Pseudovibrio sp. M1P-2-3: one gene and its partner. The protein of the gene in region 1 interacts with the protein of each later gene in a pairwise test. Links are inferred from orthologs where the notes say so. Each region holds a gene or a part of one and is shown on either strand. Other genes may lie near its edges. The genes, in order: P6574_RS10245 and P6574_RS19505.

Region 1 (15,850 bases):
GTCCGCCAACTGAGGCTTTTTGGGTGTACCCTTTACGCCTGTTGGGCAGCTTTTCACGCGTACGTACAGAGCGTTCAATAATCCGCTCAACAATACGCTCGGCCAGAACTTCCGCCTGTGCAGCCTGTGGTTTTGCGGTGATTGCTTCAACTGCGTCTTCAGCGTCTTCGTCCTCCAGAAGTTGTGCGTTCAGTGGCTGAGAGAGTTTTGAGCCGTCGCGGTAAAGGGCGTTAGCTTTCAAACCCAACTTCCATGACAACATATATGCGTCTTTACAATCCTCAACAGTCGCGCCACTTGCCATATTAATGGTTTTTGATATGGCGCCAGAAATAAATGGCTGAGCGGCTGCCATCATTCTTATATGACTCTCAACGGACAAATATCTCGTACCTGTGCGCCCGCAAGGGTTAGCGCAATCAAATACCGCATAATGTTCCTTAGAAAGGTGAGGGGCACCTTCAAGGGTCATTGCTCCACAAACATGCGTATTTGCTGCTTCAATTTCGGATTTTGTAAAACCAAGGTGAGCTAGTAAGTCAAACTCGGAATTTTCAAGCTGATCTGCGCTTACTCCTAGAGACTGGGTAAGAAGCTCGTCACCGAGTGTCCAACGGTTGAATATGAATTTTACATCAAAAGCCGAACCAAGGGCCGAGGCAATTTTTTCTAGAGCTTTATCATCGAACCCCTTTGCTCGCAAAGATGTTGGGTTGATTGCGGGTGCTTGCGATAGGGAGCCGTGCCCTACAGCATAAGCTTCGATTTCAGCAATTTTAGCTTCTCCGTAACCAAGCGCTCTAAGGGCTTCGGGAACAGCTCTGTTTATAATTTTAAAGTAGCCACCGCCTGCAAGCTTCTTAAACTTTACCAATGCAAAGTCAGGCTCGATACCCGTGGTATCGCAATCCATGACAAGGCCAATCGTACCAGTTGGAGCGATGACACTTGTTTGGGCGTTGCGATAACCATGTTTTTGTCCCAGCTTTAATGCGGTATCCCAAGCTTCTTTGGCTCGGTCTATCAAAATAGGCTCTGGACAGGATTTGTGATCTAAAGAGACTGGAGGGGTGGATAGTCCTTCACATTCTTCGCTTATGCCATGAGCGGCCCGCCGATGGTTGCGAATTACTCGTAGCATATGATCGGCATTGGCTTTATAGCCCGGGAAAGGCCCTAGCTCTCCAGCCATTTCGGCGGAAGTTGCGTAAGATACGCCTGTCATGATCGCGGTAATTGCTCCGCAAAGCGAACGCCCTTTATCACTATCGTAAGGAATGCCGGCTGTCATAAGTAGGCCGCCGATATTTGCATAGCCTAAGCCCAGAGTTCGATATTCGTATGAGAGTTGGGCAATCTCTTTTGAAGGAAACTGTGCCATCAATACGGAGATTTCCAAAACCATGGTCCAAAGCCGAACGCCGTGTTCAAAATTATCGTAGTTAAAGCTGCCGTTCTCATTCCGGAACTGGATTAGGTTCAGTGACGCAAGATTACAAGCCGTGTCGTCAAGGAACATATATTCAGAACAAGGGTTTGATGCCCGAATCTCGCCTGCATTCGGACACGTGTGCCACTCATTAATCGTGGTATGGTATTGAAGGCCTGGGTCTGCTGATGCCCAAGCGGCGTATCCAATTTGTTCCCATATGTCTGCTGCTTTGACTGTTTTTATTGTCTCCCCGGTCGTTCGGGCAGTCAAATCCCAGTCAGTGTCTTGGAAGACTGCGTTCAGAAAACCATCAGTAACGCGAACGGAGTTATTTGAATTCTGCCCGGCAACGGTCAGATAGGCCTCTGAATCCCAATCTGTATCATAGGTTGGAAATTCAATTGTCTTATAGCCCTGCCGCGCAAATTGAATGACCCGTTGAATATAATTTTCTGGAATTAGAGCCTGCTTGGCTGCGCGCATTTCCCGCTTTAGGACAGGGTTCTTCTTTGGGTCAAAGCAATCATCTCCACTACCTTCGCAGTTGATGCAAGATTTCATTACTGATTGAAGGTGTTTTTGACATACTTTGGATCCTGTTACGAGAGCAGCAACCTTTTGCTCTTCTTTGACTTTCCAGCCGATGTATTCTTCAATGTCGGGATGATCAACATCAACGACCACCATTTTTGCTGCACGCCGTGTGGTTCCGCCAGACTTGATAGCTCCAGCAGCTCGATCTCCAATTTTGAGAAAACTCATGAGGCCGGAAGATTTGCCGCCGCCAGCGAGTTTTTCACCATGAGATCGCAAACGGGAGAAGTTGGAGCCTGTGCCTGATCCATATTTGAAGAGGCGAGCTTCTCTAACCCACAGATCCATAATGCCATTCTCGTTCACCAAGTCATCATCTACCGACTGAATGAAACACGCATGGGGTTGAGGGTGCTCATAGGCTGAGTTGGAGCGCACCAGTTCGCCGCTCTCAAAGTCTACGTAGAAATGCCCTTGGCTTGGACCATCAATACCATAGGCCCAATGTAGGCCTGTATTAAACCACTGTGGTGAGTTGGGGGCGACCTTTTGGGTAGCGAGCATGAAACGCAATTCATCGAAAAAGGCGAGAGCATCTTTTTCGCCGGTAAAGTATCCACCCTTCCATCCCCAGTATGTCCAGGTACCTGCCAAACGATCAAAAACCTGACGCGAATCGGTCTCTGAGCCATATCTATCGGAAGTCTTTAGCTTGCTAAGAGATTTTGTGTCTGCAACTTTGCGCCAAAGCCAGCTTGGTACGTTGTTTTCCTCTATTGCTTTTAGCTTGGTGGGAATTCCAGCTTTACGGAAATATTTTTGCGCAAGAATGTCAGAGGCAACCTGAGAAAATTGTGTCGGAACTTTAATGTTATCGAGACGAAAAACAATTGACCCGTCCGGGTTTCGTATTTCGCTTGTAGCGTCACGGAATTCGATCCCGGCATAAGGGCTTTGCCCTTCTTTCGTATAGCGCCGTTCAACTTTCATAAATGCCCCCTAGCATTGGCCAAAGATTGCAGTGGTTTTGGAACCTATAGAGTTTCACTCGAAGCCGCTCACCGCACGGCTGAAATAGTGAAAAAGATACAAAACTAATTGCAATTCAATTCTTAAAAAGAATCTGAAACCCTATCTTTTATACCACATATAGTGCGTGATGAAAAATCAAACGCCATATATAGAAAAAATTGACACGCAATATTACAGCCTTTGAACTGGTTCAAAGGTTCTATAAACAATGAGAGATTTAGAGATCGCCTAGCAGTAGCCTTTTTGATAGCGCATCAGATTACTCATTGGAATTTGATTGAATCGGTGAGAAGGGTCAAGCGCGTAAAATCCTCCATATAGGGCTTTGATATGGAAAATGGCACAAAATATTGTGTTTATTGTAGGTTGTATGGAGTGGATAAAGTAGGGGTTGATAAAAGAATGCCCATAGGAACCAAGCCCTTTTAAAGGGAATTTCTGTCTAGTACTTTTTATCAAAATATTTTTTCTGAAGACCGCATCTGAGTGGAAACAAATGTGTGGGTAAGCAGACTAGGATTTTAACTAGTTTGATTGGTGTAATTGGGAGGGGCAGAATCTTGAGGTGTGTCTCGTAATTCATTCTTTAGGGAATAAAGGGGTAAAGTTGAGTACATGGAATTATTTGAAGATGATAAGGCTATAATCTCGATATCTGTATTTACGCCCATATATTCCGGTTGCATTTCCAAAGTCCACTGGACACGGAGATAAACAGTCGCCATATTCGCCAAAATTCGTATGAAATTGGACTTAGAAATAAAAAAAGGACCTGCGGTAATGAAGAGGTTTATTCTCCAGTTGTTTTCTTGGTGGCATGAAGAGACCATGGGAACACGCTTTTTTACATGGAGGAAAGGTGTGCTTGTGGGGACTGATGAGAATGGAAACACTTATTACAAAGAACGGGATGGCAATCGGCGCTGGGTAAAGTACAGCGGCTTGGCAGAGGCTTCCATGATACCACCGGGTTGGCACGGGTGGATGCACCATAGGACCGACACTCCTCCTACTGAAGAAGAGTATAGCCCAAAAGAGTGGGAAGGAAAGCACCAGCCTAATATGACTGGAACATCCGGCGCATATAGACCGAAGGGTTCGATCCTAGGGGCGGACAAGCGCCCAGAAGTTACCGGGGACTATGAGGCTTGGACCCCAGGGAACTGATGCAATTGTTTATGTAAAAAGACCCGGCTAGTCACCGGGTCTTTTTTTATTCTATTTAAGCAAGTCGGATCGAGAATTTACACGCGTTCAATCCTGTGTGGCTTGCTTGTATTAACTCTCATGTTCTGGAATGAGGCCAAGGCGGCGGTCAAGGTATTCAGCGCAATTACCCATCAAGGTGTCGATATGGTTCTCGAAAAAGTGATTCGCACCAGGGATTATTTGATGATCAATGGTGATCCCTTTTTGGGTTTTTAGTTTATCGACCAGCGCTTGAACGTCTTTTTGCGGAACAACCTTATCCTGATCTCCGTGAATAATCAGGCCGGAGGAAGGGCAGGGTGCAAGGAACGAGAAGTCATGCAGGTTTGCTGGTGGCGCTACTGAAAGGAATCCCTCTACTTCAGGTCTTCTCATCAGCAGTTGCATACCAATCCATGCGCCAAATGACACGCCGCTGATCCAGCATGCGCGTGCGTCGGGATGAATGGTTTGAACCCAATCCAGCGCTGCCGCAGCATCGGAAAGTTCCCCCTGTCCATGGTCGAATTGGCCTTGGCTTCTTCCTACGCCTCTGAAGTTAAAACGTAAAACTGCAAAACCACGTTGAGCGAACATATAATACATCTTATAGACGATTTGGTTGTTCATAGTTCCGCCAAACTGCGGGTGCAGATGGAGGATTAGTGCGATTGGCGCGTTGCGTTTTTTTGCGGGATGGAATCGGCCCTCCAAACGACCGGCTGGACCGTTAAAAATCACCTCTGGCATAGACGTGGAAAATCCCTTGTTGTTTCTGTGTGTATCTTTCCAATTTCTAAAATGGCTTTGCTATCAATAGTAATTAAAACTTGACTATTACCTACAAGTTTAATACACCAGTTTAGAATTATTCGAATGTGCAGCCTTTTGGTGCCTATGTTATCTCACGATATATACAAACATAGTGTCAAAATGGAAGCGTAATCGAATTCTAATTGAGCTTTATCATGAGTCATTTGGAAATTGCTAAGGTTTCCTAAGGCATTGATCAGTTTTCTGGGATAAAGTAAATCCTGAGCTTTGTGCTAAGAATGAATAAAGAACCGATGATAACATACCTTGACTATAACGCTGGAGCGCCAATTCGCCCGGAAGCTCTTGAGGTGGTTGTTGAGTCTCTTAGTGAAGTAGGGAATGCCTCGTCCATTCACCAGTATGGCCGTAAAGCGCGGCGTACGGTAGAAGAGGCAAGAATTGCAGTTGCAGAACTGGTCTCCGCAAACCCTCAGAATGTTATCTTTACCAGCGGTGGAACGGAAGCCAATGTTATGGCCCTTTCACCCACTTGGTATCGGGAAGGGAATCCATTCGAAGTTAGTCGGCTGTTTGTGAGCTCCGTGGAGCATCCTTCAGTTCTATCGGGTGGTAGATTTCCGGTGGAAAAAACCAGTCAGCTACCTGTATCGAAGGATGGGGTTGTTGATTTAGACGAGTTGCGAGGGATTCTGCAAGAGGTGCCAGATGGAGAGACTGCTCTCGTCTCAGTTATGGCTGCCAACAGCGAGACCGGCGTACTTCAACCGCTTCAGCAAATTAGCGTGATCGTTGAAGATGCAGGGCATCTGCTCCATGTGGATGGGGTTCAGGTTGCTGGGAAGAGTTTTGTTGATCTGGGGTTGGTCGGATGTAACAGCTTTTCCATTTCTTCCCATAAAATTGGTGGTCCACAAGGTGTTGGCGCGCTGGTTCTTTCTAGTGGCTCGTTACGCCCCGCGCCCCTTCTTAATGGTGGTGGGCAGGAGAGTTGGCGGCGGGCCGGTACAGAAAATAAATCCGGAATTGCAGGTTTTGCAGCTGCGGCCAATGCGGCATTAAGAGAACTAGATAGTCAAGAGGTTATCGGTTTCCAAACCCAACTTGAAAGAGGTCTCAAACGTATTAGCCCTGATGCAGTGGTTTTTGGTGAGCAGAGTTCGAGGTTGGCTAATACCACGTGTTTTGCCTGCCCTAAAATTGTGGCCGAAACTGCTTTGATCGCCTTTGATTTGGCTGGAGTTGCTGTTTCGTCCGGCTCGGCATGCTCGTCAGGTAAAGTTGGTGTGTCTCACGTTCTAGAGGCGATGGGAGTTGGTGGGGATTTGGCTCGCGGTGCAATTCGGGTGAGTTATGGATGGAATTCCTCATGTGAGGATATTGATAGGTTTTTGGAAGTGTGGGCTCGGATCTATGAGCGAATGGGTCCGGCAAAGCCCCTCCGATCTAGAGCTATTTAAGCTCTTCGTACTTCCAGTGATGGTTTAGTATGCTACCTTAACTAATTGGGTAGTAAAGGAAAAAGAAAAAGTTTGCGAGAGTTTTTTCGCAGGGACTAGCCCCGAACGGAGTTTAAAATGGTTGCAGTGCAAGAGACCATTGATCAAGTCAAGGCGATTGATGTTGATCAGTATAAATACGGGTTTGTTACAGATATCGAATCCGAACTCGCACCAAAGGGCCTGAATGAGGATATCATCCGCTTTATTTCTGAAAAGAAAAATGAGCCGGAGTGGATGCTTGAGTGGCGACTGGATGCCTATCGTCGTTGGCGGACGATGGAGGAGCCTTCCTGGGCTCGGGTGAACTATGAGAAAATCGACTTCGAGGAACTGCACTATTATGCTGCGCCAAAAACTGCGCAGGGTCCAAAGAGCTTGGACGAAGTAGACCCTCAAATTCTTGATACCTATAAAAAGCTGGGTATTCCTCTTTCAGAGCAGGAAATTCTCGCAGGCGTTGCTCCAGAAAACCGGATCGCAGTTGATGCTGTATTTGACAGTGTGTCTGTTGCGACTACTTTTAAGGAAGAGCTGGCAAAAGCGGGAGTTATCTTTTGTCCGATTTCAGAGGCAATTCGTGAGCATCCAGAACTGGTGAAGAAGTATCTGGGTTCCGTGGTTCCTGTCTCCGATAACTTCTATGCGACGATGAACTCCGCCGTTTTCTCCGATGGCTCGTTTGTATACATTCCAAAAGGCGTACGCTGCCCAATGGAGCTGTCAACCTACTTCCGCATCAATGAACAAAAGACCGGGCAGTTTGAACGGACATTGATTATCGCGGATGAGGGGTCATACGTCTCCTATCTGGAAGGGTGTACAGCTCCTCAAAGGGATGAAAATCAGCTACATGCTGCTGTTGTTGAATTGGTCGCTCTGGAAGGTGCTGAGATCAAGTATTCAACCGTTCAGAACTGGTTTCCAGGAGATGCTGATGGAAAAGGCGGTATTTTCAACTTTGTGACCAAGCGCGGAGACTGCCGAGGAGCCAACTCCAAAATTGCTTGGACGCAGGTGGAAACCGGATCTGCGGTTACTTGGAAGTATCCAAGCTGTATATTACGTGGCGACAATTCTGTTGGTGAGTTTTACTCTATCGCTATTTCTAATGGTCATCAGCAAGTCGACAGTGGCACAAAAATGATCCACCTAGGCAAAAACACATCTAGCCGTATTATCTCAAAGGGGATTTCTGCAGGGGTTTCTCAGAATACCTACCGTGGTCAGGTTTCTGCTCATAAAAGAGCGTCCAACGCTCGAAACTTTACCCAGTGTGACTCTTTGCTCATTGGCGACAAGTGCGGTGCGCACACAGTTCCATATATAGAGAGCAAAAACTCTACTGCGGTTTTCGAGCATGAGGCAACAACCTCGAAAATTTCCGATGATCAGATGTTCTATTGTCAGGCACGCGGATTGAGTGATGAGGAAGCTGTAGCGCTCATTGTCAATGGTTTCGTGCGCGATGTTATTCAACAGCTGCCAATGGAATTTGCTGTGGAGGCGCAAAAGCTGATTGGAATTAGTTTGGAAGGCAGCGTCGGGTAAGGGCCTTTCAAGGTCAAGCGCTAGTCAATCTACATAACAAATTAAAAGAGACGAGATTAACTCTATGTTGGAAATTAAGAATCTGCATGCTCAGGTGGACGGCAATGAAATTTTGCGGGGCGTGGACCTTGTTGTTAAGCCCGGTGAAATTCATGCAATTATGGGCCCTAACGGTTCTGGAAAGTCTACATTGTCCTATGTTCTTTCAGGTAAGGACGACTATGAGATTACTGAGGGTTCGATCACGTATAATGGTGAGGATATGCTGGAATTGAGCGCGGATGAGCGGGCAGCTGCCGGTATGTTCCTTGCGTTCCAGTATCCAATTGAAATTCCCGGCGTTGCTACAATGACGTTCTTGAAAACTGCTTTGAATGCGCAACGAAAAGCTCGTGGAGAGGATGAAGTCTCCACTCCGGATTTCATGAAGCTTGTGCGTGAAAAGTCTGCGGACTTGAATGTTACTCCTGAAATGTTGCGCCGCCCTCTTAATGTCGGTTTTTCCGGTGGTGAGAAGAAGCGCGCAGAAATTCTTCAGATGTCTCTCTTGGAGCCAACACTTTGTGTTCTCGATGAAACTGACAGTGGTCTTGATATTGATGCGTTGCGTATCGTGTCAGAAGGTGTCAACAAACTACGTTCACCGGAGCGTAGCATGATTGTCATAACCCACTATCAGCGCTTGCTGGACCATATTGTACCAGATGTGGTGCATGTTCTTTCCAAGGGTAAAATTGTAAAGACGGGTGGGAAAGAACTGGCTCTTGAGCTTGAGAAAAATGGTTATGCCGACTATGTCGGTGAGAACGCTGCTTAAACGCGAGGGACAACTATGACTGCTGAAGCACGGGTGACGAAAACCCCAGCAGAAACTGGCTTGACCGAGCAGTTTGCTGCAACCAAAGTGAGTTTGGCGGGTAACACCGCTGTTCTTGCCAGAAGAGAAAAAGCCTTTGCCGTCTTTGAGGAAAAAGGGCTACCGCACCGCCGCATTGAAGAGTGGCACTACACGGATTTGCGCGGCAAGATGCGCAACGCGTTTGCCATGGCTGCTGGAGCCAGCGGGGCGGATAAAAGCGACCTTGAACAAGCTCTTGCAATAGACAGCTATAAAGTCGTTATACAAAATGGACTTTTGGTAGTAGGTCTTTCTGATTTGGGAGAGCTTGAGGCAGGTCTGACTGTACGCAGTTTAAAAGCCTCTCTTGAAGCCGGCGAAGAAGATGTCCTGAATGATGACGGGCTGGTTGACGATGCTGCCGTTTTACTGAATTCTGCATTTGCGCAGGATGGTATTTCCATTAGCGTTGCGGAAAATGTTACACTGTCCAAGCCGTTGCAGATTTTGCATGTGTCTAGCGAAGGTGAGACATGTTCTTACCCTCGTCATGACCTGCAAGTGGGTAACGGTGCAAACGCAACAATTATCGAGAGTTTTGTTGGGGCATCGGAGGCATCCTATCAAGTTAATACCTTGAGTAAGGTTTTTGTGGGTGACAAAGCAAAGGTGCTTTGGGTGAAGCTGCAAAAAGAGGCAGCCGACGCTCAGCATATCTCTAGTTTTGCGGCGACTGTGGGAGCTGACTCGGATTTCTCTCACTTTACCATAACAACAGGATCATCCTTATCACGTAACCAGATTTGGATAAAATGTGCAGGTGAGGGCTCAACGATTGGATGCCGCGGTATATCCATGCTTAACCAAAAGCAACATGCTGATGTGACATTGCTTGTTGACCATGCAGTCCCTTCATGTGACAGCCGCGAATTCTATAAGTCTGTTGTCGATGATCAATCTCATTCAGTCTTTCAGGGGAAGATTATTGTCGCTCCTGATTCCCAAAAGACTGATGGGCAGATGATGGTCCAGTCTTTGGTTCTCAATGATGATGCGCAAGTCAGTGTGAAACCAGAACTGGAAATCTTTGCTGATGACGTTCAGTGTGCTCATGGTGCGACCACAGGAGATATTGATGAAGATCTTCTGTTCTATTTGCGTGCTCGAGGTATACCAGAGAAACAGGCTCGTCACCTGCTCATTATCGCTTTCCTCGCTGAAGTGATTGAGGAATTGGACAACGAGGCTGTGATTGAGGTTCTGGAAGCTGAAGTCAGAAGCTGGCTCGGCACAGAAGAGGTATAATTTCTATGAACATCCGCGAAAGGATTGATCCCGTAATGCCAGTCTACGATTTGGAGAAAGTCCGTCGGGACTTTCCAATTCTTTCGCGGGAAGTCTATGGAAAGCCTCTGGTTTATCTGGATAATGGTGCATCAGCGCAAAAGCCCCAACAGGTTATTGATGCGATAACTAACAGTTACTCTCATGAATACTCTAATGTTCATAGAGGGTTACACTTTCTTTCTAATGCAGCTACTGAGCGTTTTGAAAGTGCTAGGGAAAAAGTTCGAACATTCTTGAATGCTCCAAGCATCGATCAGGTTGTCTTTACCCGTTCCTCTACAGAGGCCATTAACTTGGTTTCTTACGGGTTGGTTGGCTCTGTGAGTGAAGGGGATGAGATTGTTCTCTCCATTCTGGAGCATCATTCGAATATCGTACCTTGGCATTTTCACCGTGAGCGTTCCGGCGCTGTTCTTCGTTGGTCACCTGTGGCAGATGATGGGACATTCTTGTTGGATGAGTTTGAAAAGCTTCTGACAGACAAGACCCGTCTTGTTGCAATAACGCAAATGTCAAACGTGACGGGAACTGTCGTCCCAATTAAAGAAATATGCCGGTTGGCGCATAGTCGTGGGGTTAGGGTCCTTGTGGATGGCTCGCAAGGTGCTGTTCATATGCCAGTGGATGTCCAGGATTTGGACTGTGATTATTATATTTTCACTGGGCACAAGGTGTATGGCCCCTCTGGCATTGGAGTTCTCTACGGAAAAAAAGAGGCCCTTGAAGAGCTTCGTCCCTTTAATGGCGGTGGAGAGATGATCAAGGGCGTGACAGAAGACATCGTAACCTATGCTGATGTCCCACACCGCTTTGAAGCGGGAACTCCGCCCATAGTTCAGGCCATTGGCTTGGGTGCAGCCCTTGATTATATGGAGAGTTTGGGGCGGAACAATATTGCGCGGCATGAGGAGGTACTTCGTGATTATGCGAGTGAAAAACTCGCCGAAATAGGTTCTCTGCGTGTTCTTGGGACAACCAAGGAAAAAGGTGCCATATTCGCATTTGAAATAGATGGTATTCATGCCCATGATATTTCTATGGTGATTGACCGAGAGGGGGTTGCCGTAAGAGCGGGGACGCATTGCGCTCAGCCACTGCTATCGCGTTTTGGAGCAACGAGTACCTGCCGTGCAAGTTTTGGATTGTATAATAGTATTGAAGAGGTAGACCGGCTTGCTGATGCACTCCGGAAGGCCCAGAGAATGTTTGGATAGGACCCCATATGACTGACCAACCTCTTATCAGTGAGTTCACTCAGGAGCCGTTACAGTCGACTGAGATCAGCAATAGTTCCACCATTCCTGCAGAGGAGCTGGAGCGGCTAACATCAGATATTGTTGCCGCCCTCAAAACGGTTTTTGATCCAGAGATACCTGTTGATATTTATGAACTTGGCCTCATCTATAAAGTTGACATCGAAGACGACCGGTCTGTGAAGATCGATATGACGCTAACTGCTCCAGGTTGTCCGGTTGCAGGCGAGATGCCAATTTGGACCGAGAATGCCGTGAGCGCGGTCCCTGGAGTAAGTCATGTAGATGTAACGATGGTTTTCGATCCTCCGTGGGACCCTAGCCGTATGTCAGATGAAGCCAGAGTAGCGCTAAACTACTTCTAGGTGCATGGTTGTATGAATTAGTTGGAGGGATTGAGATGGCTGGGTTGGCTGATTTCAAAATTATATCGGTTGATGATGAGGCGGCTGCTCAAATTCAACAAATTATGGCTAGTCGCAGCGAAAAAGTTGAAGGCTTGCGAATTGGAATTAAAAAGGGCGGCTGTGCTGGCATGGAGTATACCATGGACTTGGTGGAGCAGGCCCAGCCTGGTGATGATATTGTTGAAGACAATGGGGTGAAGGTGTTTATTGAACCCTCGGCCGCCCTTTATCTTCTTGGTACAAAAATGGGATTTGAATCGACCAAATTTCGCTCGGGGTTCACGTTTAAGAATCCCAATGAAATTTCTGCCTGTGGGTGTGGTGAATCTGTAGAGATTTCTCCAGCAGAGTTACCAAACTCCTAAACGTATTAAAGGTTCTATCGTGTCGTTATTTGAACGCTTAAAAGCGGACTGTCCTGTTGTTTGGAATAACTATATTGACCATGAGTTCACACGGGGGGTAGGGAATGGCTCTCTGTCTAAGGACGCTTTTTTGCGATATCTTGCCCAAGACTATCTATTTTTGATTGAGTTCTCGCGGGCCTATGCTCTTTCAATATATAAGAGCAATACCCTTGATCAGATGAAAAGGGGCCTAAAAGGCGTCCAGTCCATTTTAGATACTGAAATGCAGCTTCATGTCCGTTTCAGCGAGAAGTGGGGCATTCATGAGCAAGATTTGGTAAACACCAAACCCGAGATAGCAACAACAGCTTATACTCAATTCGTACTACATTCCGGCATGAAGGGGGACCTGTTAGATTTGAAGGTTGCTTTAGCGCCTTGTGTTATCGGCTATGCCGAGATAGGGCGGAGCTTACTTCAAAGTTCCAATGCAACAGGTGCCGAAAATCCTTTCAACGATTGGATATTGGAATACGCGGGTGAGGAGTACCAAAACCTTGCTAATGAGGCGATCCAGGAATTGGACCTTCTAGCCTCTGAGTATATGACAGAGCAAAGGTATTCGCGGGTTTTAGAGATTTTTGAAAAGGCCACTCAGTTAGAAGTTAATTTCTGGGATATGGGGTTGGGGCGTTAAGCCCCAACTGCGGTCAATAGGAGAGGCACGAATACCTGCGGGTGATTTTTAAAGTAGGTAGTAAGCGTTAGTTTCAGGCCTGAGATGCCACGAAACTTCCAAATTTCGACCTAAGCTACTTGACCAAAATCTGGAAGATCAAGTTCAGTTTTTACAAGGTTACGCCCCATGCCCTTCGCTTGATAAAGGGCAGCATCGGCCCGTTCTATCAGACTTTGACTGGTATCCCCGCTCCGAAATGAAGCGACGCCAACTGAAAGCGTTATGCGTCCCAAGTTCTCACCAGTAGAGCGCTTAATCAGTTCTTTAGACAGAACTGCCCTTCTGATTTTTTCGGCTATTTCCTGTGCAACTGTCAATGAAGTTAGGGGAAGGATGACGCCGAACTCCTCACCACCATATCTACAAGCTATATCTTGAGGGGTCACGTTTTGTTTGGTTGCCATGGCTACCAATCTCAATACCTGATCACCTGTTTGGTGGCCATAATTATCATTAAACTGTTTGAAGTGATCTATATCGGTAATTAGAAGAGCGAGTGGCGTTTCACCTTCATTTGCCGCTTGCACAGCTCTGTCAAGAGTTTGATCAAAGTGCCGCCGATTATAAAGGGTAGTTAGCTCATCTTTCAACGATTCAGCGCGAATGGTTTCGAGGTTCTCATGAAGGTCGGAAAGGTGGTCTCGGGCAGTCAGAAGCTTATCTTGGTGAGCCCGGTTGATGTCCAATGTAGATGCCGTAATTCGAATAAGATCAAGAGTGAGTAGCTTGAGTTCACTTTGTGTGAGCTCAGTTCCCATCTTATCCAAAGCTGTTTCCAGATGATCAACGTAAAGGGTGTTCTTTTGTGAGCTTCGCTTCAGTATCTCTACAAGATCATTAATCTTGTCAGTGACTTTGCCCCCAACCTCATCAATGCGTTCACTCAGACGATCAACTGATAGATAGCGATTATATATACTATCCGCTTGTTCCTCTGTGAGTTTTCCCGTCTCACTTAGGATCTTGTTGATTGAGCGCGTCAGATTTGGGTTTATACCTGAAGAGTAACTGTACCAAAGCTCATAGTTTCTAGGAAATGCAGGGATTTCACTAGTTTTAATATGCTTTAATGCGCTATCTGCATAAACAAGAGAACGTTTGATATTTTCGTCTTTTGACATCGAAAGCTCGTAGCTAATAACCACATTGGGAGGTTTCCCCAGTGTGGTTATTAAAGACGTAACCCTAAATCAAGGTTAACAAAAACTTAAAATTTTAGGTTAATTGGCTATTTGAGGCGAGAGTCAAATTCGCGCAAAATGAATGCGGGAACGTGTGAGCTGTTTTTGAATAAGACTAAGTCTTCTGGGTGCGTACGGCTATGAGCTGGCTTGCTGGAGACCTGTTCGTGATAAGCTGCAGGCACTGAAGGCTGTGGCGTCATATCTGTGATAAGTGTAGAATCAGGCTGGTCTTCCATTTTTGTTTGCCGTGTAACCTTTTTCGAGCTGCGAGTTGTTGTTTTATTTCTGGAAGACGAGCTTTTTGGTTGCCGCTTCCGGGATTTTTTCTCTTCTGCGAATGCAGCAAAATCAAGTGGAGAGCCAAGCCATTCCAAGTTTTTGGAAATATTCTCTTCGATGGCTTTCAATAGCTTTTCATCTTTACCTGTAACAATTGATGTTGCAGTGCCACTTCTTCCCGCGCGCCCTGTTCTACCGATCCTGTGTACATAATCTTCAGCGTGCAGGGGAAGGTCATAGTTAAACACATGGCTAACGCTTGGAATGTCCAGACCTCTGGCCGCTACATCACTGGCAACAAGAATGGAAATATTCCCTTTCTTAAAGTTATCAAGCATTGTCATTCGGGTACGCTGATCCATATCCCCGTGTAGCGCACCTACGGAAAAGCCGTGTTTGTCCAGAGAGCGGAATAGAATTGATACATCCCGTTTTCGGTTGCAGAAAATAATCGCGTTGGTGAGCTCTTCAGCTTGATTGATTTGATCCCGCAGAATAGCCCTTTTTTCGTAATCCTCAGGCTCGGACGCAACAACCCTTTGGGTAACAGTGTCCGCAGTTGTGGAGGCTTTGGCGATTTCAATTTTTTCCGGGTTATGGAGAAAATCGTCTACAAGCCTTTGAATTTCTGGAGGCATCGTCGCCGAGAAGAAGAGTGTTTGGCGTGTAAAGGGTATTAACTTACAGATGCGTTCAATATCTGGAATGAAGCCCATGTCCAGCATGCGATCAGCTTCATCAATAACCAAGATATCGACACCTTGTAAGAGTAGCTTTCCTCGTTCCACATGGTCTAGAAGGCGTCCTGGCGTCGCGATTAGAACATCGGCACCGCGTTCCAAAATTCTGTCTTGATCGCCGAACGAAACGCCGCCAATGAGGAGCGCCACGTTTAACTTTTGGTTTTCACCGTATTTTCGGAAGTTCTCTTCAACTTGAGCAGCAAGTTCTCTTGTAGGCTCGAGTATGAGTGTTCTTGGCATACGTGCTCTTGCACGGCCCTTTTCCAAAAGCGTAATCATCGGAAGAGTAAACGAGGCTGTTTTCCCAGTCCCTGTTTGAGCAATTCCGAGGACGTCCCGGCGCTCTAGGACATGAGGAATGGCTCCTGCCTGAATGGCAGTGGGCTCTGTGTAGCCAGACTTTTCAACAGCTGCGAGAACTTTCTCGCTTAGTCCAAGAGAGGAAAATGACATTACAGTTGCGATCTTTACGGTGAACTCCAGAAGATATGGCTCCCAATCAATTAGGGTATCTTCACTCAATATGATCGGCACACTACATGCCCAAGGTATATTGTCAATAAATTCCGAGTGTTCTGCATGTGAAATGAGCAAATTTACATGCATAAACTGGGGAGCTATATTGAGCAGGTACTTTGACGGGAGGCTTTAAGTATTGAGAAGCATATCCCCATAGAAGGCTTTTATATCTTTGTGATAGCGA
Region 2 (15,784 bases), 2.1 Mb from region 1 along the record:
CCAATCACAGGGTCCAGCTTGCCGTCTTTCGCGTCCTGTGTCAGGTCGCGGGCGAACTTTTTCAAGGCGTCATACTGGCTTTCAGCGGAAGCTGTATCCGCCGTACGCCCTTGGCGCAGCTCATTAATGGCATCATTCAACGCGTTCGGCGTCACCTTGCCTTGCGCAAGGGCCTTGCCCGCATTGCTGTCTTTGTCCATAGCAAGAGCGAGCAGCAGCCGCTCCACGGTGACGAAGGAATCCCCTGCCTTTTCAGCGATTTTTGCGGCTTGCTCGAACAGCTTGGCAGTTGCCGGCGCAAGGTAGAGCTGGCCGTTACCGCCGCTCACTTTGGGCATTGCTGCCAGATCTGTTTCCAGTTTCAGCCGCACATCCTGAACCTGCCCGCCCGCACGCTGGATCAGACCAGAGGCCATGCCTTCCTTGTCATCCAGAAGGATTTTCAGAATATGTTCAGGGGTGAATTGCTGGTGACCCTGCCCCAAGGCATAGGTCTGCGCTGACTGAATAAAGCCACGAGCTCTTTCAGAGTACTTTTCAAAATCCATAATGTCTCTCCTCTCTGCCAGCCCACCCGAAGCGTAGGTGACACGCGGAAAATTAAGGGCCTCATTTAGGGAGCACCCGAAGCAGGAAACTCTTCCTGCACCCTTGATATAGGTCTTCAAAATGGAGTGAAAAGGGGCTAGCTTCAAGAATCCTCTGGGAGAAACTACGAAAACTGGTTTCGTAAATTTTAATGGAATGAAGGATTAAAGCTGCAAATGCAGATTGCAAAGATTAAAGAACTCGCCACCCATCCCATAAAAGGCCTTAGTCCTCACCGACTAGAACAGGTCACAGTTGAAGTTGGTGGCACCTTTCCTCTGGATCGGGCATACGCAATCGAAAACGGACCCACAGGATTCGATCCAGCCAATCCGCAGCACATTGCCAAAACAAAGTTCATTGTTCTTGCCCGCTTCGCAAACCTTGCCGGTTTGCACTGCCGCTTTGACCTGAAAACGCATGAGATCAGAATTTTTCAGGAGTGCGAAGAAGTTTGCCATGCAAACCTGCAAACTCCCGTGGGCCGACACGCTGTGGAAACTTTCTTCAATATTGAAATGGCAGCCGTTCTCTCAGGTCCTGCAAAGGTTCTACAATGTGACGGGCATTCTTTCTCCGACCTTCGCGAAAAACGCATCCATGTGGTCAACCTTGAAACCGTGAAGCAGCTCAGCAAAGAAACAGGCATTCATCTGGACCCATCCCGCTTTCGCGGCAATATCCTCATAGAAGATATTCCGCCGTTCTCCGAGTTGGAATGGGCAGAAAAGTCCATCACATCAGGAGATGTAAAATTCCGTTTCCACAAGCCAACCAAGCGCTGCGCCGCTGTTGATGTGAACCCGGAAACCGCCGAGCGCGACACCAAGCTTCCCTCTCACCTTTTCAAAACCCACGGCCATATGAGCGTGGGCGTCTATCTGGAAGTTATGCAAGGCGGAACCATGTCCTGCGGCGATGATCTTGTGATTGCCTGATCAAGTTGGGGAGCGAAAAGCCTCAGTACCCCATTACATCCAAAAGGTAGAGCCAGCCACTAGCAGACACGACGCTTGCAAATGTTGTCAATGTAATCGCATTTGCAGACATTGCGTGTCCCGTTCCAAACTGGCTGGCCATCAAGTAGGCGTTCACGCCCGTCGGGCAAGCTGCAGCAATGGTTGCCACACTCACCCAAAGGGGCGGCAACACAAAAACCTGAGAGACAAGCAAAAAGACCAGCAGTGGCATGATGATGATTTTCAAAAGACTGAGCACCGAGCCTATGGCAAGCGTGCCACGAATCCCATAGTCCAGAAGCGTCATACCAACCGCAAACAAGGCCACAGGACTTGCAGACTTCGCTAGAGACACAAGCGCAGTCTCAACGAGGGCAGGCATAGCCAAGCCACTAAAATTCCAAAGTAATCCTGCAATAATACCAATGATGATCGGGTTCTTCAAAAGGCTTAGGAAAGCACCTTTGAAGGCCTGCCCCAATGGCGGAGGAGCCCCATAGCCATCCATAACGACGGCTCTTTCCATCAAGATCGTTGAAAGGAAAACAACAATAGGCAAGTGCAGGGCAATAATAAGCGAGAGCGGCACCAAACCATCTTCCCCGTACAGAGACGTGATCAACGCAATACCCACAAGCCCAGTATTTCCATAGCTCGCTGTAATACCGCCGATGACAGCAGCCCTCGCCTCCCTTTTGAAAAGATATCGAACGATAATAGCACCAAGCAGATAAACACTCAGCAACCCGCCAAAATATGCCCCCCATAGAGGGGCTGGAAACACAGCTCCAAGGTTTGCTTGGGAAAGGGTTCTAAAAATGAGTAGCGGAACAAGAATGGAAACGCAGAAGTTTCCTAGCGTATCCCCCATACCTTCCTTTAGAATTTTTGAATAGGCTGTAACAAAACCCAGCGCGATTATAAGAAAAATCGGTGCAACCAAGTGCACCACTGCATCAATCATAAACTAATATTCCGCTGGGCGAAGACCCGAGTAGGCTGTTTCAGATAAAGTGTTCAAGGATGGCCGCCGATGGAGCGACCATAGCGTATTCCCCCTCAAGAATAGCGACTGTCAAATCATGAACTGTCCTCGCATCCCACGTCTGCCCGCTTTTATTTGTCACCGGCACTGCGGTCGTCGCATCCGAGGGTAAGATAATGTTGTAGCCCAGCGCTTTTCCCGCCCGAACAGTTGCATCCATACTGTTATGAATAACAACACCAGTCAAAACCATCTGCTTTGCTCCCATAGTTTTGAGAGTACTGTGCAGGTCCGTTTCGATAAAGGCGCTGTTCTGTTGTTTTATGATAATGACTTCACCTTTGACCGGCTTAACTTCCTTTTTAATGGCGTTCCAAGGACCGTAGGTGTGATAGGTAGATGTGGGCGTAGCTTCATCATGCTTGATGTGTATGACAGGCCATCCCTTCTCCCGCCAAAGCCCCAAAAAACGCTGAATATTCTCTATATAGTCCGGATTGCTTTTTCCATCCCAGACGGGTTGGTCAATCGCGTCTTGGACATCAAGCACCACAAGAGGCACTGGATTGCGGTCAACATCTACACTGTCTAACAATTTTCCGGCTTTCCCTCACTAGGACTAACAGTAGTAGGCAATTCTCCCCATCCACACAATACAGATCTGACCCAACATAAAAATTTAACCAAAACCCAATCTACTTCAACAACTTAAACCTAATCATGGTTGTATACCTTTCCGCAATGAACTGCTTTTAGCTCTGTCAAACTCTGAGAATAAGCTGAATAGGAATGCATCTTACTATTCGAACAGGAGGTAAAACATATGAGAATTCACGGAAAGCTAACAGCACTAGCGCTTTCACTGGGAATATTGGTTGGAATATGCAGCCCAAGCCTTGCAAAAATCATTGTTGGGACAAAGCTTGGAACTTCCATTTCCCAGATAGCGGATGCATTGGAAGCTCAAGGGTATACGGTTGATGAAATTCATGTGGATGTGAACTCAATCAGCGCCGAAGCTATTAAGGACAATAACGCACTGGTGATCAAGGTGGACAAGGCCTCCGGAAAAGTAATCCAAATAACCTTTAACTAGCGCCCCCTAAACCAACAGGGCAAATGCACTCTCTATGGCGTCATCCATTCTGTCATGCCCCCAGTAAAGCTCTCCCTCTGCAGTTACAAAAGTGGGAGCCCCGAAAACTCCTTGCGCCTCGGCTTCCACTACCGCCGCCCGCAATCCGGTTTTCACTTCATTACTTTCACAGTTTCGCAAAACCTGCTCTGAAGGTGCCCCAATCTCGTTTAAAATCCCCGCAAGCAGATCTAGATTCGCGATATCTTCCCCAAGGCCAAACTGTGCGTGAAAGACCGCTTTGGAGAACGTCTCCCCCCACGCCTTGTCCTGCCCGAAGTAAGCAATGCGGGCCGCCACTAAGCTGTTTTGAGGAAAATTGCTCGGCTTGACGAATGGAAGGCCCAAGGCTTCACAGCAGCGCTCCATATCCCGCCACATATAACGCCCCTTTACTGGATCAAGATTAAAGGGAGAATCCTCCCAGCCCTTCTTTTTAAAAATAGGCCCAAGGAGGAAGGGACGCCAGACAACCTTCACACCGCGCGCCTGCGCCAGTGGCGCAAGTGTCATCGCGCTCAGGTAACTATAGGGAGAGGCAAACTCATACCAGAAACTCACTATTGGCATCGACCGTTTTTCTTTTATCATCACTCCCCCCCGTTTTCCTTCCCATACTGTCAGCGGTGTTAGTATAGACAGTATTGCGAACCCACCCAGCCCTGTAAAATTCTTGAGTCTGGCCTTGCTAGCGTATCGGCAAAAACAGGCACAGACCAGCAAAGAGCGTTTGGCGTAAAATACGATATTCATCGGCAGGTGTTTGAGTGAAAAAGAAACAGACGATCCCGACCAGTTCTTGGATGGCTTCCCTATTTATTGCAACAGGGCTTTATCTGCTTATCACTACCAGTTTTTTCCTTAGCTTCCCCGAGGTAGATCTCTCCATGTCCCAGTTGTTTTATGGGGGCAACAGCAGTTTTCCTGCACGAGAGTCTGCCCTCTTGAATACCCTGCGAAAAATAGGCGTACTCCTCGTCACACTGGTGCTTCTCACCTCCCTTTCTATTCTGCTGCTTAAGCTCATTTTCCCCCACAGTAAGCCTTTGGTGGACTTACGTGCACCTTTGTTTTTGCTGGGAACCTGCTTTGCGGGCCCACTTCTCTTCGTAAATTGGGGACTGAAGGATTATTGGGGGCGCCCGCGTCCATTTCAAACGGAGGTCTTCGGTGGCTCCGCGCCTTTTGCCAGTATCTGGCCACCAACCAATATCTGCCCTGAGAACTGCTCGTTTGTCTCGGGAGAGGCATCTTCAGCCTTTTGGCTATTCGGGCTTGTCTTTATCACCCCCAAACACTGGCGAATGCCGCTGGGCATTGGCATCGGAGTCCTTTGCCTTGTGCTCTCTGTCAATCGCATTGCATTTGGTCGCCACTTCCTCTCGGACATTTTGCTGGCGTGGGGCCTGAATATGATCTTTTTGCTGGTCGGTTACGCTATAGTGTACAAGCTTAAAGCAAACTGGAATACACCACAGGCTTTAGATAATCTCTTTAGCCGGTTAGGTGTGAAGCTCCACTACATCATTCCAAAGGCCATAAAATCTGCAGGCAAACGGCTTCGGGTGCTATCCAATAAGTATCGTTAGTTCGCCTGTACTTCGCCAGAGTTGATCCTCACCAGCAGGCTCAAGGTGCCTTTATCGATCAAGGAGAAAACCTTTTCAAACCCATCCGCCCCTCCAAAGTAAGGGTCTGGCACATCTCGTTTATCTGGTGCATCCAACAGGAGCTGGAGGTTTGCCTTGCAAGGTTCTGGAGCGTTTTTTTTAATCACGTCCAAGTTGGCTTGATCCATGGCAACAATCCAGTCAAACCTGTCAAAATCGGAGGCATGTAACTGGCGTGATCGCAGTGATGAAATATCAATTCCATGGCGCCAAGCAGATTCAACACTCCGCTCGTCAGGTTGCTCACCCAAGTGCCATTGGGACGTTGCTGCAGAATCTATCTGAAATTTATTCTGGAGTCCCGCAGATTGGACATGATGTCGAAACAAACCTTCCGCGAGCGGGCTTCTGCAGATATTTCCCAGACACACAAAAAGAACACTCAGTTGCTTTTCACCCACGAATATCTTCCTTCTGCCAACTCTCTTCCTAAAAAACCGAAGGTCTTCCAGATCACCCTATCAATACAATAAAGGAAACAACAAAGCAGACAAAGGCCTTTTGCACCTAGGGAGAAAGGACGGTTTCAATAAGAAATCCAAGCATCGGGTATCTTCCCAGCACATTTATGCAGCATTAACGAACATACCTACCAGTCCTCCTCCAAAGTCCGGTCCCCCCACAGCACTGTGGGGTCTAACTTTTCTTCATATTTTTGTGTTTCACCCGCTGTTATTCTCCAGCGGTCACCCCACGCTTAATCACAAAATACCTGACGTCCCCATCTTTCAAGAGCGATACCAGTGTATGGCCATCCTCGTTACACATATGAGGAATATCGATGGCAGACATTGGGTCAGTTGCCGCAACTTTAAGCACCTCTCCCGTGTGCATTCTTGCAAGCGCTTTTCGAGCCTTCATCACTGGCAAAGGGCAATTGAGGCCCAGAACATCCAAGACTACGATTTCTTTTTCCAACAGCTATTCCAATTTTTCCTGCAAACTATGCTAACAGATTTGCTAAAGGTGAAGCCAACACCCTTTTAGCCACAAGCGACACAGCCAGTAGCTAACTTTTTTTTTAGATTGAGTAAATAGTTGATCCGGAGTCCTTAATGAGTTCAATTTCCAATTCCCTTCCCCTTGATATTTTGGATTTCTGGTGGCAAGCAGGCCCGGAAAGCTGGTTCAAAGGTGGATCCGACTTTGACAGTCAAATCCAACAAAAATTTTCCAAAGCTGTTGAAGCAGCCTGTGAAGGTGAGCTGGATCACTGGACACAGTCACCGCACAGCACACTAGCCCTCCTTCTACTGCTGGACCAGTTCACCCGTAATATCTACCGTGGCTCCGCCCGTGCTTTTTCAGGGGACGAAAAGGCTCTGGTCATCGCCGAGAAGTCCCTACAAAAAGGAGACTTCCGCGCATTCAATCAAGAACAACGGGCCTTCTTCTTTCTCCCCTTCGAGCATTCCGAAAAAATGGAACATCAGGACCTTGCCGTTGATCTATTTCGCAAATATTGCAACGAACAGAACTACTTGTATGCACTCGTCCATATGGACGTGATCCGCAGATTTAACCGCTTCCCACATCGCAACGAAGCACTGGAACGAGTTTCTACCCCTGAAGAGGTAACTTTTTTGGAAGAAGGTGGCTTCCGAGCCTAAAGCCCGTTCCGAAGGCTGATTTTCATTTTTGGAAATATACGTAGAAACTATATCAAGGCCGTGAGATGCCTTCCTTCAATATTTCACGGCCTCAGAGTCTGTTCAAGAATAGAAATATCGAGCAGTTCTTCAAACCATTAGTTTATCATTGCACCGCTCATGAAAGGTTCTGTGGTTTCCGCATATCGTTCCATTTTGTCTCATTCATTGAGAATGGCTACTTTGTTTTTTCAAGCAACACCATATTCGCCAATAGCAAGCAAATAAAACTGGTTACCTTATAAATTAAAGCTATGTAGCAATACTCAAACCAGCTCAGCCTAAGGCAGAACAACAACAATTTTTGAAAAAAATTCCTATAATTTAAGTATTTCAAAATAATTGATATCTGATCACCTCTCAAAATACATAGCAAACTTGGCTGATAATCCTAAAATCTTTGGAGTTAATGCACTTACGATTTCTGATGATTTTATGTGTGCTAGAGGATCTACTGGCTCACAGGACGCAAATGCATCGCCCCCATGGCATCCAGATAAAACTGTGCTGGTATATTACCACCCCAAATCGCCTTATTTTTAGGCATAGTATTTTTTATTATTCGCCTATATTTTAACCAATAGTTTCATTAACTTCGAAAGCAACCACTCAAAATTTCACGTCATCTTTGCTTGATCACCACCTATAGTTATTTGAAATATATAACTTTTATCTACTCTCCCTCCCCCCTCCAATTCCTTCCTCCTTAACTTGGCACGTTACTTGAAAGGAAGGTTGTGACGTGCCGGTCCTTCACCTCGCTGTCCCGATCTAAATGGGCTCATGAGGTTAAGTGGGGCTTAGATAAAATTCATGTCCGGGGCGACTTCGACATGAACGAAACACAGCATATGGGGTGGAGCATGAAAATTATTATGGCAATCATCAAGCCGTTCAAGCTTGATGACGTGCGCGATGCGCTCACAAGCATCGGGGTACAGGGGCTGACAGTAACCGAAGTCAAAGGGTACGGACGTCAAAAAGGCCACACAGAAATCTATCGTGGTACCGAATACGCGGTCAGTTTCCTTCCAAAGTTAAAAGTAGAAATTGCCGTTACTTCAGACCTTGCCGACAAAGCAGTCGAAGTTATCGCAAGCGCAGCAAAAACCGGCCAGATCGGGGATGGTAAGATTTTTGTTTACGACATTGAGCAAGTGGTTCGCATTCGCACGGGTGAAGCGGGTGTAGAGGCCATCTAGGGTCGGAAAATCGGGGTAAATATTATGAAAATTTCAAAAACACTTGCGGGTGTCGCCGCACTTGGGTTGGCGCTAGGTTCCACACCGGCACTGGCTCAAGATACAGCTCCGGTCTCTCCGGAAGTACAATACATATTCAATACACTACTGTTTCTGATTGGCGGTTTTCTGGTTATGTGGATGGCTGCTGGTTTTGCCATGCTTGAAGCCGGCCTTGTGCGTACCAAAAACGTCTCCATGCAGTGTTTGAAGAATATTTCGCTTTATTCCATTGCAGGTTTAATGTTCTGGATCACCGGTTACAACCTCATGTATACGGGTGTTGATGGCGGTTTTATCGGTTCGTTCGGCCCTTACTCATTTGACCCAGTGGGCGGCGATGCGCTTGATACCGGCTATTCCACAGCATCCGACTGGTTCTTCCAGATGGTGTTTGTCGCAACGGCCGCTTCCATTGTTTCCGGCACGCTTGCCGAGCGTATTAAACTTTGGCCTTTCCTGCTGTTTACTATTGTTCTTACTGGTTTCATCTACCCAATCGCCGGTTCATGGCAGTGGGGTGCAGGCTGGTTGTCTGAGATGGGCTTTTCTGACTTTGCCGGTTCCACTCTGGTGCACTCCGTAGGTGGCTGGGCAGCTCTTGCCGGTGCGCTTGTTCTTGGTGCACGCTCAGGAAAATACAACGCCAACGGCTCTGTCACGCCAATGCCGGGCTCTTCCATGCCTTTGGCAACACTGGGAACGTTTATCCTATGGCTTGGCTGGTTCGGCTTTAACGGCGCTTCCCAGTTGGCAATGGGCACAATCAGCGATGCGACAGATATCTCCCGCATCTTCGCCAACACCAACATGGCAGCCGCTGCCGGTGTTGTCGTAACGGTTATTCTCACACAGGTCCTTTATAAAAAAGTTGATGTCACAATGGCTCTCAACGGCGCACTTGCCGGTCTAGTGGCGATTACTGCTGAACCACTCGCGCCAAGTGTACTTCAAGCTGTCATTATTGGCGGTATTGGTGGTGCCATCGTTGTCTTTGCTGTTCCAATGCTGGACAAGCTGAAAATTGATGATGTTGTTGGTGCGATCCCGGTTCACCTTCTTGCTGGTATCTGGGGCACATTGATTGTTCCCCTTTCCAACACAGACGCATCATTTGGTGTGCAGGCAATCGGTATTGCTGCCTATGGCGTATTCACTTTCGGCGTCTCTGCAGTTCTTTGGTTCCTTCTCAAAACTCTCGTGGGTATCCGCGTCAGCGAAGAGGAAGAGGCTATGGGCTTGGACAAAGTGGAAATTGGTGTCGAAGCCTATCCGGAATTCGGCCAAGGCTCCCAGCGCCTATAGGAAACGCACAAGCAACATTGTATGCTGATACAAGCTTCAAGGCCCGGTGTTCACATCGGGCCTTTTTCCATCCATCACGGCCTATTGATACAATTTGTAGGCTCTAGAGCTAAAAGAGTTAACCAAAAAAGAATAGTCTCTCTAGAGCACTGGTGATCGTCTATCTTCTTTAACACCCCATCAACACAATGGACCTCACCAGACAAATAACCTTCTGAAATGAAGACAAAGGGAGGGAACATCGTGAAACTATCTTTTCTTCTATTGGCAACGGCAGTCATTATCATTTTTGGTTTTGGTGATATAGTCTCGGCTCAAGACCTGCCTAAGGATCAGGCAAGTGATTTATGCAGCCAACCTGAGCATGCAAATACACTTTCCTGCCGCGAGCACGTGATACGGCTGGAACCCGCTTGGCATATCACAACCATTGTTGCAGCTATCGTCGTGATCGTGGGTGCAATCTATGGCGCAATACGGTGGCGTATGACCTCGAAGTAAAGTTCTATTGGGACTGATGCAAACGTCAGCCCGCCGCTTTATTTGACAGGTGCAACTCTAATCAGCCTTAAAGTCCCAGAGTAACGGTGAGGCTCCACTGTTAAAACGAGAGCCTCTCCTATCATTTGGAATCGCTCAGAGTATCATTCGATATAATAACAACATTATCTAACAAGTAATTTACTAATATAAATTCAACTTTATAAGTTTAATAAAATATATTTTGTGGTAATTTCGCTCATTAAATGGATATTTAACGTAATTATAGCAAAAATAAAACTATGATTTAGCAATCTCCATGAGATTAATACTATTATTAGCACTTTCAATATTTATTATTCTAAGTGTTAGTGACATAGCATGTGCGCAAGATCTAAGTATCGTTGATGAAGGGAATAACGGTGGAGTTTGCATTCCCGGTTTTTGTGACGGGGATACTCCTGCAGATGCGCCATTCTACCAATCGCAGCAGGTATTGGAGGCCTCGTTGTTCTTACTGGTAGCCTCTATCTGGCAATACGTCGGCGGATCAGCAACAAATAGAACTCTCCCGCAGCCCATTCAGTGGCTACGGGGCTTTCTTAAACAGCTAACATCAAACCACCACAATTCCTTTATGCTTGGCATGATGTTCTGGCTCAACGTGAATAGTCACGCGGGCACCTGGCATATCCTTTGCGATGCCTTCTTCAATTCGATCACAGATTTCGTGGGCATCTTGCACCGAAAGCTGGCTTGGAACAACCAGATGGAAGTCCACAAACGTCACATGGCCTGCATGGCGGGTGCGTAAATCATGGGCTTCAATGGCCCCTTCCCCATACTTGGAAATAAGTTTACGCAGAGCGTCCTGCTCTCCTTCCGGTGCAGCTTCATCCATCAAACCGCCAATGGATTCGCGAACCAGCTTCCAGCCGGACCACAGAATATTCACGGCTACCAGAACAGCAAGTGCCGGGTCAAAGTGCACCCAACCGGTGGCAAAGACCAGAGCCACCCCTACAAACACTCCGATTGAAGTGTAAACATCTGTCATGATGTGCTTGCTATCAGCCACCAATGCCGGAGAGCGGTGCTTTCGGCCAATGCGTCCAAGAGCGATGGCCCAGCTGGCATTAATTACCGTCGCAATGCCGTTGAGCGCCAGCCCTTCGGGGGAAGCTTCCAGATGTGGCGGATTGAGAAATCCCAGATAGGCTTCACGAAGGATAAAGATAGCCGCCAGAACAATAAGCACACCTTCCAGCACAGCAGCGAAATACTCTGCCTTGTAGTGACCGTAGGGGTGGTTATGATCCGCAGGCTTATGGGACATATAAAGGGCGGCAGCGGCAGCAATGGCACTGGCGATATTCAAGGTGGATTCCAGCGCATCAGACAGGAATGCGATCGACCCTGTCATCACAAATGCTGTGTACTTTATCCCAAAAATCAGCAGTCCAACTATTATACTGCCGATAGCAAAACGCATGCTCTCGTTCATGTTCTATTGCCCGCTAGACTACGGCGCCCTTGCCCCGGATTTTTAATTGGCGATAGCCTTAGCAGATAATGAGAGCATATCAACATCCATTAAGCATATCTTTGTAATATGGCTCTCACCTATGTATCTGGAGACGTACAGGCAAAAAGGGCTGGCACAACATTTGAAAATACGCCTTGGTGTTTAGCGCAAGTCTGGCTCAACTTGAAAAGCTCAAATACCCTCAAACTTTGTCGCGCCAAGAATTGGCCCCGGCCCCTTGGTGTTCATAGACTGCACAAGAACAACCCATTGCGTATTGTCGTTGATCTCTCCAAGTGCAGATTTTGGAAACCGGAGTACTGTATCTTTACCCATCCACATTCCAATCGGAATTATATCGGTTACCACATTCACATATTGCATATCCTTGCCGGCATTGTCACCGCCTTGAATATCAACCTCTTTCTTTTTGGTGAGACGCAACAGGTAGATATCGGCTTCAGTGGGCTCAAGGGGATGCGCTTTGCCGCTTACTGAAACATCCAGCATGGTTTTATCAATACGTGCATTCACATCCAGAGAAAGAGGCGTTTGGGCTTCCACGGTTTCAAGAAGACCTTGCCGGTCATTGCCTGCAACATCCTGCTTTCCGTTGATGATTGCTTGCGGCGTGTAAACGCCCTTGTCGTGGCGCGATAAGGCATAAGCCCTCTGCCGGTCCGTGTTTTTTTTGTTGGCCAGAGTATCTTTCCAGCCCATGAAATCCCAAATATTCACATGGAAGTCCATGGCAATCACGTTCGGCTTTTTGGAAAGCTCGGACAAGAGTTTATTGGCTGGTGGGCAATAACCGCAGCCTTGGCTGCTATACAGTTCAACCACAGCTTTGACAGGCTGCGCGTAGACCATGCCAACATTCAAAAGAGCAAAAGTTGATACAAACGCGAGCATAGCAAGCGTTTTGACAGCAGGTCTCAGTTTCATTCCCAACCCTTCAATTAAAGTTAGCAGCGCATTAACAATATAGATGCAATTCAATAAAGGAAAATCACAAGCAGGTGATCTACGCAGTTACTTTGGCATCTAGAAAGGCCAGTCGGCCCTTTCACAAAAAATACGCTTAAACCAAAAAGTCAGAGCATAGAGAACAAAGGGGATTTGCTCAAATACACTCTAAACTTTCCTATCCTGTCAAAGGGGTAGCAAACTATTTTGTCTGAGAAATGACCTTTTCAAGTTCGGGAAGAAAAACATCCCTGTAGCTTGTAGCTGTAAGCGGGCCAATAAATTTATAGCGAATATTTCCCTGTCCATCGACAATAAATGTTTCCGGTACGCCATAAACACCCCATTCGATGCCAATGCGCCCGGAATCCGCGCCCACCAAGTCATAAGGGTTTCCAAGATCTTTCAAAAAGCGAATGGCGGCCAGTGGTTTGTCTTTATAGTTCAGCCCAGCCATCTGGATTCTTGGATCCTTGGACAGGTCCATCAAGTATTCATGTTCCGCACGGCATGGACCACACCAGGACCCGAACACGTTAAAGACTGTCACCTTGTCCTTGAAACTCTCGTTGGAGATTCCCGGAATTTGCTGCCCATCCCTCAAAAGACCTTCCACCGGCACGGCGGAAAACTCTGGGCTAGGCTTATTCAGTAAAGCAGAAGGCAGTTCTTGAGGGTTATTTCCCGAAAGCAGCTGGGTGAGAAAGAGAACAACCAGAACACCAAAAATCACAAGCGGAATAATAGCGAAAACCGGAAAACCGCGGCGGGGTTCTTGTTCTCCAGCTTTATTATTTTGAGCATCAGTGGACATTATTTTTTACCAGTAGCAGCGGAACGGCGGCGAATACCAGAGGCTTCCAGCGCAGCAAGTTCAGCAAGACGTTTCTTTTTCGCGATGAACGCAGCGACAACCAAGCCCGTCATAATAACTCCCGCCATACCGTAGCATGCCGCTACATAGCCAGCATGGCGCGGGAGATCCGTAAAGAGACTTTCAAAGAACATTTATGAGGCCCCCTGTGCAGCAGCTTGGTTTTTGACACTTGCAGAAGGCGCTTTAGAGGCAGCCCGCAGGCGCATGGCCCGAATACGGCGCGCATAGATTTCGTTGCGCATAAGCATCAGGTGCACGCAAGTGAAGAACAATGTGAACCCGATGGCCATCACAAACAGCGGGATCAATATGGAGCTGTGCATGCTTGGCCCATCCGCACGGAACACGCTGGCCGGTTGATGCAGTGTGTTCCACCAGTCCACCGAGAACTTGATGATCGGCAGGTTGATCACACCCACAAGGGTCAAGATCGCATTTGCCTTAGCCGCTTTGATGGGGTCTTCAATGGTTTTCCAAAGAGCGATAATGCCCAAATACATGATGAAGAGAACAAGGAACGACGTTAATCTTGCATCCCATACCCACCAAGTTCCCCACATGGGTTTGGCCCAGATTGCACCGGTCCAAAGAGCAAGGAATGTGAAACAGGCTCCAAGAGGCGCAGCTGACTTTGCAGACACATCCGCCAAAGGATGTTTCCAGACCAAAGTACCGATAGAGGACAAAGCCATCATTCCATAACAGAACAGGGCCAGCCATGCGGATGGAACATGAATATACATAATCCGCACCGTCACTCCCTGCTGGTAATCATGGGGAGCGACAAACAAGGCCATGTAAATGCCTGCAGCCATAGTCACAGCGCAGGCACCGATAAGCCACGGCAACAATTTCTGGACCAGAGCCAGAAAACGAGTTGGGTTTGCAAGATCATAAAAAGTCATAGGGCTTTTTAAGCTTTCATTGTCTATGCATCAACAAGCGAGTGCAGATTCCAGCGATGAAGTCCCGTTTTGGGACGCATTGTCGCACAAACCCACCCAGTAATTATGGCAACACCTAGTCACCCGAAACACGCAGTGCAGCCCCCGCCGCCACAGGCCCAATGACCAATGCGGCAAGAGTGATTGCGCTTAAATATAAAAAAGGTGTCAGAAATGGGGTCGAACCGCCAACAGCCGCCGTTGCAGCGCTCACACCAAAAATGAGAATCGGGATCGCAAGCGGAATCACCAAAATGGAAAGCAGCACCCCACCGCGCCGCAAAGACACAGTCACCCCTGCCCCAATCGCCCCAACGAGGGTTAGGGCAGGTGTTCCCACCAGTAACGTCAGCACCACCGCACCAATTGCAGCCGGCTCCAAATTAACAAACAGCGCCAGAACGGGCGTCGCAATTACCAGCGGCAACCCCGTTGCTGCCCAGTGCGCAGCGCATTTGATAAGAACGATCAACTCCGCAGGGCGACCTGAAAGAAGCAGAAGGTCCAACGTTCCATCCTCCTGATCTGCCTGAAACAGCCGGTCCAGACCCAGAAGTGTCGCCAGCAGAGCACCAATCCACAGAACTGCCGCGCCAATGCGCGCCAGCATTTTCAAATCTGGCCCCACGCCAAAGGGAAACACCGTCACGACTGCGAGGAAAAACAGAACACCGATCAATGCCCCACCGCCCACACGTGCTGCAAGCCGGAACTCACGTATAAATAAGCTTGTCATCCAGCTCATAGCCAATAGTCCCCCTGATCGTCACTTCGTGCATCTTCATCCTCTAAGGAGTCAGAACTGGCGATGTCCAGAAAGTGCGTGTTGGGCAGGTCCAAGGGCAAGTGCGTTGCTGCCAGCAAAAGCCCACCCTTGTTCAAATGCTCCGCCATCAAACCCAGTAGTACTTTTTCAGAGGCAGCGTCCAGTGCAGCGCTTGGTTCATCCATAATCCAGATGGGTCGGGAAACCACAAGCAACCTTGCCAGAGACAGACGGCGCTTTTGCCCTGCACTCAAAAAGCCGGCGGGCAACTGCGCTGTATGAAGGATACCCAGCGTGTCCAGAGCCTCTTCTATGGAAAGGGTGGTGTTCTTATTGCCCGTTTCATAGGGCACCGGCTCATAAAATTGTTGCCAGAAACTCAGGTTTTCCTGCACGCTCAAAGCTGGTTTCAACGCATCTTGATGCCCAAAGTAGTGGCAGTGTTCTGGAACCGAGCGCTCTTTATCACCGCCTTCAAGGGCAATTTCTCCACCGGCCTTGCCAACGAAGCCTGCAATCACTCGAAGTAGGCTGGATTTTCCCGAGCCATTTGGTCCGCGAACAATAAGCGCTTCACCCGTTTCTACGTGGAGCGATATTTTGTGAAAGACGCGTCGCCCGCCCCTGTCACAAGTCAGATTATTACAGCTCAGCTTCAACAGCCCTACCCCGATATTCAGCTAAGAGATTGCCC

Evidence for each region.
Region 2: the proteins of P6574_RS10245 (region 1) and P6574_RS19505 interact in binary tests that used the Escherichia coli proteins (3 or more experiments, as listed by UniProt). The link is inferred for Pseudovibrio sp. M1P-2-3 from one-to-one orthologs.

Annotation. Positions count from the first base shown.
Region 1 is NZ_JARRCW010000001.1:2,344,010-2,359,859, reverse strand. What follows is about bases 4,555-7,329. They hold P6574_RS10245 (cysteine desulfurase family protein), read left to right. Parts: upstream 4,555-5,238; coding sequence 5,239-6,420; downstream 6,421-7,329. Other genes in these bases: sufB (Fe-S cluster assembly protein SufB), read left to right, coding at 6,538-7,329; P6574_RS10250 (alpha/beta hydrolase), read right to left, coding at 4,555-4,936. In the rest of the region: P6574_RS10260 (vitamin B12-dependent ribonucleotide reductase), read right to left, coding at 1-2,956; P6574_RS10255 (NADH:ubiquinone oxidoreductase subunit NDUFA12), read left to right, coding at 3,779-4,165; more of P6574_RS10250, read right to left, coding at 4,277-4,554; more of sufB, read left to right, coding at 7,330-8,010; Fe-S cluster assembly ATPase SufC, read left to right, coding at 8,075-8,827; Fe-S cluster assembly protein SufD, read left to right, coding at 8,843-10,153; P6574_RS10225 (cysteine desulfurase), read left to right, coding at 10,159-11,409; P6574_RS10220 (SUF system Fe-S cluster assembly protein), read left to right, coding at 11,418-11,813; P6574_RS10215 (HesB/IscA family protein), read left to right, coding at 11,849-12,220; tenA (thiaminase II), read left to right, coding at 12,240-12,899; P6574_RS10205 (GGDEF domain-containing protein), read right to left, coding at 13,010-14,062; P6574_RS10200 (DEAD/DEAH box helicase), read right to left, coding at 14,170-15,600; P6574_RS10195 (hypothetical protein), read right to left, coding at 15,796-15,850. UniProt on the Escherichia coli protein: Master enzyme that delivers sulfur to a number of partners involved in Fe-S cluster assembly, tRNA modification or cofactor biosynthesis. Catalyzes the removal of elemental sulfur from cysteine to produce alanine.
Region 2 is NZ_JARRCW010000001.1:4,419,241-4,435,024, forward strand. What follows is about bases 4,633-7,341. They hold P6574_RS19505 (sulfurtransferase TusA family protein), read right to left. Parts: upstream 6,256-7,341; coding sequence 6,010-6,255; downstream 4,633-6,009. Other genes in these bases: P6574_RS19490 (phosphatase PAP2 family protein), read left to right, coding at 4,633-5,256; P6574_RS19495 (low molecular weight protein-tyrosine-phosphatase), read right to left, coding at 5,253-5,708; P6574_RS19500 (hypothetical protein), read left to right, coding at 5,655-5,810; P6574_RS19510 (DUF924 family protein), read left to right, coding at 6,393-6,947. Outside these bases: ATP-dependent chaperone ClpB, read right to left, coding at 1-548; P6574_RS19465 (MOSC domain-containing protein), read left to right, coding at 765-1,526; P6574_RS19470 (AEC family transporter), read right to left, coding at 1,549-2,511; P6574_RS19475 (isochorismatase family protein), read right to left, coding at 2,552-3,127; P6574_RS19480 (PepSY domain-containing protein), read left to right, coding at 3,356-3,628; P6574_RS19485 (2-hydroxychromene-2-carboxylate isomerase), read right to left, coding at 3,635-4,258; more of P6574_RS19490, read left to right, coding at 4,471-4,632; P6574_RS19515 (P-II family nitrogen regulator), read left to right, coding at 7,838-8,188; P6574_RS19520 (ammonium transporter), read left to right, coding at 8,213-9,532; P6574_RS19525 (hypothetical protein), read left to right, coding at 9,776-10,033; P6574_RS19530 (cation diffusion facilitator family transporter), read right to left, coding at 10,629-11,516; P6574_RS19535 (DUF1223 domain-containing protein), read right to left, coding at 11,730-12,482; P6574_RS19540 (DsbE family thiol:disulfide interchange protein), read right to left, coding at 12,706-13,317; heme exporter protein CcmD, read right to left, coding at 13,317-13,511; P6574_RS19550 (heme ABC transporter permease), read right to left, coding at 13,512-14,285; heme exporter protein CcmB, read right to left, coding at 14,401-15,060; heme ABC exporter ATP-binding protein CcmA, read right to left, coding at 15,066-15,749. UniProt on the Escherichia coli protein: Sulfur carrier protein involved in sulfur trafficking in the cell. Part of a sulfur-relay system required for 2-thiolation during synthesis of 2-thiouridine of the modified wobble base 5-methylaminomethyl-2-thiouridine (mnm(5)s(2)U) in tRNA.